DNA from 2 places in the Delftia sp. RIT313 genome. Region 2 is predicted to be linked to the other one. Evidence: predicted binding sites of a transcription regulator. Region 2 holds the regulator's gene; the other holds the start of a gene.
What was found. The regulator NrdR, encoded in region 2, represses ribonucleotide reductase genes. The targets are predictions, from matches to a motif close to CACNANATNTNGTG.
Positions count from the first base shown of each region.

Region 1: the regulator NrdR is predicted to act here: its motif matches at 3,403-3,416, upstream of BW39_RS28605 (ribonucleoside-diphosphate reductase subunit alpha).

Region 1 is NZ_JFYT01000111.1:3,715-9,179, forward strand. It holds gene BW39_RS28590 (sensor histidine kinase) at 1-843, shown strand, start outside; gene BW39_RS28595 (sigma-54-dependent transcriptional regulator) at 843-2,390, shown strand; gene ampD (1,6-anhydro-N-acetylmuramyl-L-alanine amidase AmpD) at 2,377-3,012, shown strand; gene BW39_RS28605 (ribonucleoside-diphosphate reductase subunit alpha) at 3,542-5,465, shown strand, end outside.
Region 2 is NZ_JFYT01000001.1:83,447-88,911, forward strand. It holds gene BW39_RS00365 (DUF748 domain-containing protein) at 1-292, opposite strand, end outside; gene BW39_RS00370 (lytic transglycosylase domain-containing protein) at 1,061-1,972, shown strand; ZMP/ZTP riboswitch at 2,110-2,285, shown strand; gene glyA (serine hydroxymethyltransferase) at 2,320-3,567, shown strand; gene nrdR (transcriptional regulator NrdR) at 3,590-4,045, shown strand; gene aroC (chorismate synthase) at 4,112-5,209, opposite strand; gene BW39_RS00390 (helix-turn-helix domain-containing protein) at 5,409-5,465, shown strand, end outside.

The DNA of each region.
Region 1 (5,465 bases), on a different contig from region 2:
CCTTCCGACGCCGCCGACGCGGCCGAGCCCGCGCTGCTGCAGCAGCTGTGCGTGGTCTTTCTGCACGACCTGCGCGAAATGGAGGCGCGGCTGCGCACGGAAAAGCTGGCGTCCATGGGCCGCATGTCGGCCGCCGTGGCCCACGAGATCCGCAATCCGCTGGCCGCCATCACCCAGGCCAATGCCCTGCTGGCCGAGGATCTGGCGCAGGACCCGGCCCAGCAGCAGCTGTGCCGCATCGTGGGCCAGAATGCCGAGCGCCTGGCACGCATCGTCGAGGACGTACTCAACATCGCCCGGGCCCAGCAGCACATTGGCGAGGCGCATGCCGGTCTGCTGGCCCTGGACCAGCACGTGGCCCAGGTTTGCCAGGAATGGCAGGCCCAGGGCCAGCCCGCGCACAGCATCCAGCTCCTGCTCGACGCCAGGGACAAGACCGTGGTGTTCGATGGCGAGCATCTGCGCCGCATCCTGGTGAACCTGCTGGACAACGCCCGGCGCTACCGCAGCAACGCCCACGAGCCACACACGCTGCAGGTGCTGACCGGCGCGCCGGCCGGCGGCCAGATCTGGCTACAGGTCTGGAGCGACGGCGCCGCGCTGGAGCCCACGGTGCAACGCCATCTGTTCGAGCCCTTCTTCTCTTCGGAAAGCCGCTCCAGCGGCCTGGGCCTGTATATCTGCCGCGAGCTGTGCCAGCGCTACGATGCCAGCATCAGCTACCAGCGGCTGTCGCGGCCCACGCCGCACGGCCCTGTCGAGGGCAATGCCTTCAGCATCGTGTTCCGTGCCGGCCCGGCCTCGGCCCTGCCGGCCTCCCTGTTTGATCAGATTGTGGTGTGATGCCTTTGAACTCCCTGCCCGCTGCCGCATCGATCCTTGTCGTGGACGACGAGCCGGATCTGCGCACCCTCTATGAACTGACCCTTCTGCGCGAAGGCTACCGCGTGGAAACCGCCGCCAGCGTGGGCGAGGCGCGCGAGCAGCTGCAGACCCAGCGCTTCGACGTGGTCATCACCGACATGCGCCTGCCCGACGGCATGGGCATGGAGCTGCTGCAGGACCTGCGCAGCCAGCAGCGGCGCGAGCGCTGCGTGGTCATGACGGCCTACGGCTCCGCCGAGAACGCCGTCGAGGCCCTGCGCTCAGGCGCCTTCGACTACCTGACCAAGCCCGTGGACCTCAAGCAGTTCCGCCTGGTCGTGGCCTCGGCCGCCCAGGGCGTGGGCGGTGTGCCGGCCCCGGGCGTGATGCCGGCGCGCAGCCCTTCGGCCGCTCCCGCCGCCGGCCCGGTGCTCAACGGCAGCGGCGCACTGGACGCCATGGTGGGCGAGTCACCCGCCATGCAGGCCGTCAAGCAGCGCATTGCCAAGGTGGCGCGCGGCATGGCGCCGGTGCTGGTGCATGGCGAGTCGGGGACGGGCAAGGAGCTGGTGGCCCGCGCGCTGCATGCCTGCAGCCAGCGCGCCCATGGCCCCATGGTGGCCGTGAACTGCGGCGCCATTCCCGAAAACCTGCTGGAGGCCGAGTTCTTCGGCGCGCGCAAGGGCTCCTATACCGGCGCCACCCAGGACCGCGACGGCTACTTCCAGGCGGCGCGCGGCGGCACCTTGTTTCTGGATGAGATCGGCGACCTGCCCCTGGCCATGCAGGCCAAGCTGCTGCGCGCCATCCAGGAGCGCCGCGTGCGCGCCCTGGGCTCCGCACAGGAGGAAGCGGCCGATGTGCGCATCGTCAGCGCCACCCACCGCGACCTGGCTGCCGATGTGCAGCAGGGGCGCTTCCGGCAGGACCTGTACTACCGCCTCAATGTCATCGAGGTGCTGCTGCCCCCGCTGCGCGAGCGCCGCGAAGACCTGCCCGCCCTGTGCCGCGCCCTGCTGGCACGGCTGTCGCAGGAATCCGGCCTGCCCATGCCCGAGATCGACGAGCGCTCTGTGCAGCAGATCGCCCGCCTGCCCCTGCCCGGCAATGTGCGTGAACTGGAGAACCTGCTGCACCGCGCCATCACGCTGGGCGAGGACGGACCGCTGCGCATAGATCCCGAGATGCAGCTGCCCTGCGGCACGCCGCCCGCACCGCCCGCCCCGCCTGCATCCGCCTCGCCCTCTCCTTCGCTCTCGCCTTCACGCCCCCTGCCGCAAGGCGGCCCGCTATCGCCAGAGCCAGCCGATGCCGACCTGCCCCGTGACCTGCAGGCCTGGCTGGACGAGCGCGAGCGCGGCATCCTGGTGCAGGCGCTGCAGGAAAACGGCTTCAACCGCACGGCCACCGCCGCGCGCCTGGGCCTGAGCCTGCGCCAGATCCGCTACCGCATCGACCGGCTGAACATCGCCCTGCCCGGCGATGCCAGCGCGGAGACGGACGGAGGCGGCCATGGCGAGTCCTGATCCACAGGCGCAAGCCACCCAGGCCCCGGCCTGGACCTGGCAAGGCGGCTGGCTGCAGCAGGCCCGCCACCTGCCCTCGCCCAACTTTGGCGAGCGCCCGGCCCAGGCGCTGGTCGATCTGGTCGTCGTGCACTCCATCAGCCTGCCCCCCGGTGAGTACGGCACGGGTGCGGTCCAGCAACTGTTCACCAACCAGCTCGACTGGGACGCCCATCCTTACTACCAGGGGATACGCGGCCTGGAGGTGTCGGCGCATTTCTTCATCACGCGCCAGGGCGAGGTCTGGCAGTTTGTGGACTGCGATGCGCGCGCCTGGCATGCAGGCGCTTCCTGCTGGCGGGGCCGCGACCGCTGCAACGACGACTCCATCGGCATAGAGCTCGAAGGCCTGGAGGGCCTGCGGTTCGAGCCGGCCCAGTACGCGGCGCTCGATGCCCTGTGCAACGCCATCGCGGCCCGCTACCCCGTGGCCCATCTCGCAGGCCATGAGCACATCGCGCCGGGCCGCAAATGCGATCCGGGCGCAGGCTTCGACTGGCACCGGCTGCGCGGGCTGCTGGCCCACCACCCAGCCACGGCGAACTGGCAGCTGCCGCCGGGCGCGGGCCAGCCCTCCACGTAAGCGCACACCCTCATCGCAGGCACCGCCAGATCTTGCGCAAAACCCCGCTTGTCCACAGGCAGAGGACAAAGGGTCTGTCAATCCAGAAAGCAACCGATGTGGCGCGCCAGGCGCACGCAGCGGCTGCCTGATCATTTTTTACAAATTCACGCATGTGTCGCAGCCCCACTGTCCATGGGGCTTTCAGCGGTCCGACCGGCGCAGGGCCAAGGCTGCAGCGGCTTGCGGCGGACCATCGCCCGCAAGCCACGGCGCAGCGGGCCTTTGCTGCTATTGGCTTGTAGGTTGCGCACCCGTTTGGCGCAGCGCAAACAGCGGTTTTCCGGCCGTGAGTACCCCGTGTACATGAGACGGCGATACACTACAGGTAGTGCCCAGAAGCACGCTGGACACCATATCTAGTGTTCACAAGCTGTGCACACCCTGTGAAAACGGTGTGTACATCCGACCCCGATTCCATCTCTCAGCAAGCCTGCCCCAAGTGCAGGTCCGCGTCCGTTCTATCCACAAACACCCGTTGAGGAAACTCATGCAAGAAGCACTGAATTCTTTGGCTCCCGCTGCGCACGGTGATGCTGCCAATCCTTCCTCCGCCCATCACCTGTCCGTGCAGGACGGCTACCAGATCATCCGCCGCAGCGGCGATGTGGTGCCCTTCACGCCGCAAAAGATCGCCGTCGCGCTGACCAAGGCCTTCCTGGCCGTGCGCGGTGCCCAGGGCGCGGCCTCCGCCAGCGTGCGCGAGACCGTGGACGAGCTGACCCAGGCCGTGGTTCGCGCACTGCTGCGCTCGCGTCCGGGCGGCGGCACCTTCCATATTGAAGATGTGCAGGACCAGGTCGAACTGGGCCTGATGCGCGGCGGCCACCACGACGTGGCACGCGCCTACGTGCTGTACCGCGACCGCCGCAACCAGGAACGTGCCGAGCAGAAGAAGGCCGCCGAGGCCGCAGCGGTTGCCGCCGCCGCACCGGCGCCCGTGCTGCATGTGACCGACAACGGCCAGCGCGTGCCGCTGGACCAGGCCCGCCTGCTGGCGCTGATCGAGGCGTCCTGCCGCAACCTCAACGCCGATATCCAGGCCGCCCCCATCGTCGCCGAGACGCTGCGCAACCTGTACGACGGCGTGCCGATCGAAGAAGTCTTCAAGGCCTCCATCCTGGCCGCCCGCACGCTGATCGAGAAAGACCCCGACTACACCTACGTCACCGCCCGCCTGCTGCTGCACACGATCGTGCGCGAGGTCATGGGCCGTGACGTGCACCCGGCCGACATCCAGGCGGCCTACGCAGAGTACTTCCCCGGCTTCATCCGCAAGGGCGTGGACAACGAGCTGCTCAACCCCGAGCTGCTGAACTACGACCTGCCCCGCCTGGCTGCCGCCATCAAGGCCGAGCGCGACGAGCAGTTCGACTACCTGGGCCTGCAGACCCTGTACGACCGCTACTTCCTGCACGTGCGCAAGACGCGCATCGAGCTGCCCCAGTCCTTCTTCATGCGCGTGGCCATGGGCCTGGCGCTGCAGGAAGAGGACCGCAATGCACGCGCCATCGAGTTCTACGAGCTGCTGTCGTCCTTCGACTTCATGAGCAGCACGCCCACGCTGTTCAACAGCGGCACGCTGCGCTCGCAGCTGTCTTCCTGCTACCTGACCACGGTGCCCGACGATCTGGACGGCATCTATGAGTCCATCAAGGAAAACGCCCTGCTGTCCAAGTTCGCCGGCGGCCTGGGCAACGACTGGACGCGCGTGCGCGCCCTGGGTTCGCGCATCAAGGGCACGAACGGCGAGTCGCAGGGCGTGGTGCCCTTCCTCAAGGTGGTCAACGACACGGCCGTGGCCGTGAACCAGGGCGGCAAGCGCAAGGGCGCCGTCTGCACATACCTGGAGACCTGGCACCTGGACATCGAGGAATTCCTCGAACTGCGCAAGAACACCGGCGACGACCGCCGCCGCACGCACGACATGAACACGGCGAACTGGATTCCCGACCTGTTCATGAAGCGCGTCATGGAAAAGGGCCACTGGACCCTGTTCTCGCCCTCCGATGTCGGCGACCTGCACGACCTCTTCGGCGCCGCCTTCGAGCACGCCTACAAGGCCTACGAAACCAAGGCCGACAACGGCGAACTCAAGCTGTTCAAGCGCATCCCGGCCATGGACCTGTGGCGCAAGATGCTGTCCATGCTGTTCGAGACCGGCCACCCCTGGGTCACCTTCAAGGACCCCTGCAACGTGCGCTCGCCCCAGCAGCACGCCGGCGTGGTGCACTCGTCCAACCTGTGCACCGAGATCACGCTGAACACCAGCGACACCGAGACCGCCGTCTGCAACCTGGGCTCGGTCAACCTGGCGCGCCACATCGTCGATGGCGCCATCGACCACGGCAAGCTGCGCAAGACCATCACCACGGCCATGCGCATGCTGGACAACGTGATCGACATCAACTACT
Region 2 (5,465 bases):
GGTCGATCTGAAGCTGGGGGGACGAAGATGAAGACGGCACGGACTCCGGCGCCGCGCCTTCCGCCTGGCTCCTGGCAATGCTCAGGTCCCGCAGGGTCAGCTCCAGCGACCAGGGCCGGAACTCCACTGCACCCACACGGACCTGACGGCCCAGCTTGGCCGATGCCTGCTTTTCCAGTTGACTCTTGGCCACAACGGGCACCAGCGCCCACAGCAGCAGCCACAGCAAAAGGAACGCCACAAGGGCGATGGCCAGCCTGCGCAGCCAGCGGTGCTTGAAGAGAGATTGCATGGGGCTCTGGTAACTAGTACAGCCCCATCCTGGGACACAGGACAGGGCAACGGCTGCATTGCACCAGAAATTGGAACGGCAGCAACGGCTGGGTCCGCACCACGGCACATTTCTTGACGTTGCGGCCCTCCTTGAACGACAAAGCCCGGAAGCCGTGAACCGGCTTCCGGGCTTTACGGCGGGCACAAGTCCCGACCGTTTTCCGCAGTCAAGGAGAGGATGGTCCTTGCTGCTTGGAAGCAAGAGATTGCTTCCAGGAAGGCCGCGGAAGAAGACTTGAACCACGGTGTCCGCACTATCGAACACCACTTTTACCTGTCTTCCACCTTGGCGAGACGACTGCAGGAGCAGTCGCCTCCAATATAGAAGGACGCAGGGTCGGCCTGCCAGTGCTTTTGCATTTCATTGCAATTTCATGACGCACTCTGAAAACGGCGGAAGCGGCGTACATCGGTAGCACGCCACCCGCTCTTCAAGACCTCAAAACTGTGTTTGCATCCATGGTTTGTTATTATTCATTGATCTAAAAAGTTGATTTCATAGTGTTGACCGTGTATTTGGTGAACTCCTAGAATCCGCCAGCGCTCGAATAGAGCGTTTTTTGTTTCTGCTGCCTCACGACTGAGCAGATCCCGCAGGCCTACAACGCAATGGCGCACCAAGCGCCAGCCTCCCGGATCCGCAGCACCCAATCCAGGGTGTCAGCCTCACCGGCCTTCGCTTCGGCGAAGGCCGTTTCGGGTTGGTGCCCCTAGAAAGGAAAAAGCTATGCCAGCGTCAGGAAAATTTTTCGCCGCCGCGCGAACGTTCGCCATCGATGTGGCCAACGGTTTTCTTGCCATCATCCACAACAGCTTCGCCCTGCTGGGCCTTGCTGTGGCCTTCATGGCCATCACCTTGTTCGCCCGTCCTGACCTGCGCGATGCCGGAGAGAGCCAGCTGCGCTCCTGGCTGACCGCTCGCCAGATGGCCGAGCTGGGTGTTCCCGTCGAACTCGCTGCCAGCGATCGGGCGACGGCGACCAACCCCAAGAACCTGCCCAAGGAGCAGGCAGCCGTGGCCTTCTGGCTCAGCAAGAAGTACCGCGTGGCGCCTGAGCCGATCGCGGCACTGGTCAGCGAGGCCTATGACCTGGGCAAGGTCAACCGCCTGGACCCGACGCTGATCCTGGCCATCATGGCCATCGAGTCCAGCTTCAACCCGTTTGCGCAAAGCGCTGTCGGCGCGCAGGGCCTGATGCAGGTGATGACCACGGTGCATACCGACAAGTATGAGAACTTCGGTGGCCAGAATGCTGCCTTCGACCCGGTCAGCAATCTGCGCGTGGGCGTGCGCGTGCTCAAGGAATGCATCGAGCGCGCCGGCTCCATCGAAGGAGGCCTGCGCTACTACGTGGGCGCGGCCAACCTGCCCACCGATGGTGGCTACGCCGCCAAGGTGCTGGCCGAGCACCAGCGCCTGCGCATGGCCGCCGGCCTGCGTGCCGTGCCTTTGATGACCGCCAAGGTCGATCAGCCCCGGCAGGCTGTACAGGTTGCCTCCACCAAGCCGGCCACCCCCGTGGCCGAGGCCTCGGGCCCGGCAGCAGCGGCTGCGCCTGCAGCCGTGCCGGTCAGCTCGAGCAACACCTCTGCCCGCTCCGAGCAGGTGGCCCTTCAGTCCCAGGAGCCGGCGCTGTAGCCTGGCTTCCCGGCATAGTGAATGCACAGCTGGCCAAGGCCAGCTTTTTTCATGCCCGATCCAACTGCAGGTGGCCCACGCAAACGCCTTCTGCAACGCCCCTGCCAGGTCTTCGGCGCCACCGGCTCAGCTACACTAGCGGGGTACGCAACTGGCGATAGGCGCAGCCGCTTCACGCACCGCTGCCGCTGACGTGGAAACCAGCAGAAGGCCCGAGAAGGACCACCTTCTGTGAACCACCGGGGAGCGTACCGCCCAGCCTCCATGCGCACGCGGGATCTGGAGTGTTCCGCCGTTCGCCTGGGCAGCCCTTGGCCTCAAGGGAATTTCAAGTTCACAGGACTGCCATGTTTCAACGCACCAATACCGTCGAGAAGGTCGACGCCGAAGTCTTTGCCGCCATCCAGGCCGAGAACCTGCGTCAACAAGAACATATCGAGCTGATCGCCAGCGAGAACTATTGCTCGCCTGCCGTCATGGAAGCCCAGGGCTCCCAGCTCACCAACAAGTACGCCGAAGGCTATCCGGGCAAGCGCTACTACGGCGGCTGCGAGAACGTCGATGTGGTCGAGCAGCTCGCCATCGACCGCGTCAAGAAGCTGTTCGGCGCCGAAGCCGCCAACGTGCAGCCCAACTCCGGCTCCCAGGCCAACCAGGCCGTGCTGATGGCCTTTGCCAAGCCCGGCGACACCATCATGGGCATGAGCCTGGCCGAAGGCGGTCACCTGACGCACGGCATGCCGCTGAACATGTCGGGCAAGTGGTTCAACGTGGTCTCCTACGGCCTGAATGCCGAAGAAGCCATCGACTACGACAAGATGGAAGCGCTGGCGCGCGAGCACAAGCCCCGCATCATCGTGGCCGGCGCATCGGCCTACGCCCTGGCCATCGATTTCGAGCGCTTCGCCAAGATCGCCCGGGAAGTCGGCGCCATCTTCTGGGTGGACATGGCCCACTATGCCGGTCTGATCGCCGCAGGCGTGTACCCCAACCCCGTGCCCCATGCCGACGTGGTCACCACCACCACGCACAAGAGCCTGCGCGGCCCGCGCGGCGGCGTGATCCTGATGAAGGCCGAGCACGAGAAGGCCATCAACAGCGCCATCTTCCCCGGCCTGCAAGGCGGCCCGCTGATGCATGTCATTGCCGGCAAGGCCGTGGCCTTCAAGGAAGCGCTGTCGCCCGAGTTCAAGACCTACCAGGAACAGGTCGTGAAGAACGCCAAGGTTGTCGCGGAAACGCTGACGGCACGCGGTCTGCGCATCGTCTCCGGCCGCACGGAAAGCCACGTCATGCTGGTGGACCTGCGCGCCAAGGGCATCACCGGCAAGGCGGCCGAAGCCGCGCTGGGTGCCGCCCACATGACGATCAACAAGAACTCCATCCCCAACGATCCCGAAAAGCCGATGGTGACCAGCGGCATCCGCGTGGGCACGCCCGCCATGACCACGCGCGGCTTCAAGGAAGAGGAAGCCCGCCTGACAGCCAACCTGCTGGCCGACGTGCTGGAGAACCCCAGCGACGAAGCCAACCTGGCCCGCGTGCGCGCCCAGGTGGCCGAGCTGACGGCCCGCTTCCCGGTCTACGGCGCCTGAGTTGCACGCATAGAGGCCTGCCATGAAGTGCCCGTTCTGCAGCCATCCGGACACCCAGGTCGTGGAGACCCGTGAGGCCGAGGATGGGGGCTTCATCCGCCGCCGCCGCCAGTGCGGCGGCTGCGACAAGCGCTTCACCACCTACGAGCGGCCCGAGGTCAGCTTTCCCGCCATCGTCAAGAAGGACGGGCGGCGCATCGAGTACGAGCGCGCCAAGCTGCTGGGCTCGTTCAAGATCGCGCTGCGCAAGCGCCCCGTGAGCACAGAGCAGATCGATGCCGCCATCGAGCGCATCGAGGAGCGACTGCGCAACCTGGGCGAGCGCGAAGTGCTCTCCAGCCGCCTGGGCGAGATGGTGATGCGCGAGCTCAAGCTGCTCGACAAGGTCGGCTACATCCGCTACGCCAGCGTCTACCGCAGCTTCGAGGATGTGGACGATTTCAAGAACGTCATGGATGAGGTGCGCAATCCCGGCTGATCAGGCCGGCAGGACGCAAGAAAGCCGCCCTTGGGCGGCTTTTTCTTTGGTGGCCTGGCAGTGCTTTCAGGGCGCGGCGGCAGGGATGGGAGCCAGGCCCGAATCCACGTCACCGCACTGTGCGCGGTGGCGCAGCGCATGGTCCATCACCACCAGGGCCAGCAGCGCTTCGGCGATGGGCGCTGCGCGGATGCCGACGCAGGGGTCGTGGCGCCCCTTGGTGATGACCTCGGTGCTCTGGCCCTGCACGTCGATGGATTCGCGCGGCGTGATGATGGAACTGGTGGGCTTGATGCCTATGCGCACGTCCAGGTCCTGACCCGTGCTGATGCCGCCGACGATGCCACCGGCGTTGTTGCTGCGAAAGCCTTCGGGACTCAGCGAGTCACCGTGCGTGGTGCCGCGCTGGACCACGCTGTCGAAACCGGCACCGATCTCCACGGCCTTGACCGCGTTCAGGCCCATCATGGCGTAGGCGACGTCGGCATCCAGGCGGTCATACAGCGGCTGGCCCAGGCCCACCGGCATGCCGCTGGCCTGCACGCGCAGCGCGGCGCCGCAGGAGTCGCCCGACTTGCGCAGCGCATCCATGTATTCCTCGTATTGGGACACATCGGCCACCGGCGCAAAGAAGGGGTTGTTGCGCACATGCTCCCAGCTCTCGAAGGGCAGCGACAGCTCGCCCACCTGGGTCATGCAGGCGCGGAACTCGGTGCCGAACTTTTCCTTGAGCCACTTCCTGGCCACGGCACCAGCGGCCACCGTGGGGGCCGTCAGCCGTGCCGAGGAACGGCCGCCGCCGCGCGGATCACGGATGCCGTATTTCTGGAAGTAGGCGTAGTCGGCATGGCCGGGACGAAAGCTCTGCGCAATGTTGGAGTAGTCCTTGCTGCGCTGGTCGGTATTGCGGATCAGCAGCGCGATCGGCGTGCCCGTGGTGCGGCCTTCGTAGACGCCCGAGAGGATTTCCACCGCATCGGGCTCGTTGCGCTGGGTCACGAACTTGCTGGTGCCGGGGCGGCGGCGATCCAGTTCTTGCTGGATATCCGCTTCGTTCAGCGCCATGCCGGGCGGACAGCCATCGATGACGCAGCCTATGGCCGGGCCATGCGATTCGCCGAAGTTGGTGACAGTGAATAGGGTGCCGAAGGTGTTGCCGCTCATAGGCCGACGATTATGCCCGGGTAGCCCGCAAGCGCCGTGCCTGCGGCGGCGGTGCATTGCGCAGGCAGCCATCGCCCGGTGATAACAAATATAGCTATCGAATTGCAAATATTCATAGTTAAAATTGCAATCCACCCTTTTTCAACCGCCTGCGGATCACCACACAGGCACCAGCCGCAAACTGCGGGAGGTTCGTGAAATGCAGGCCTCTTACGACTCAACGCAAAGCCAGGATCACAGCGACCATGCGGGCAGC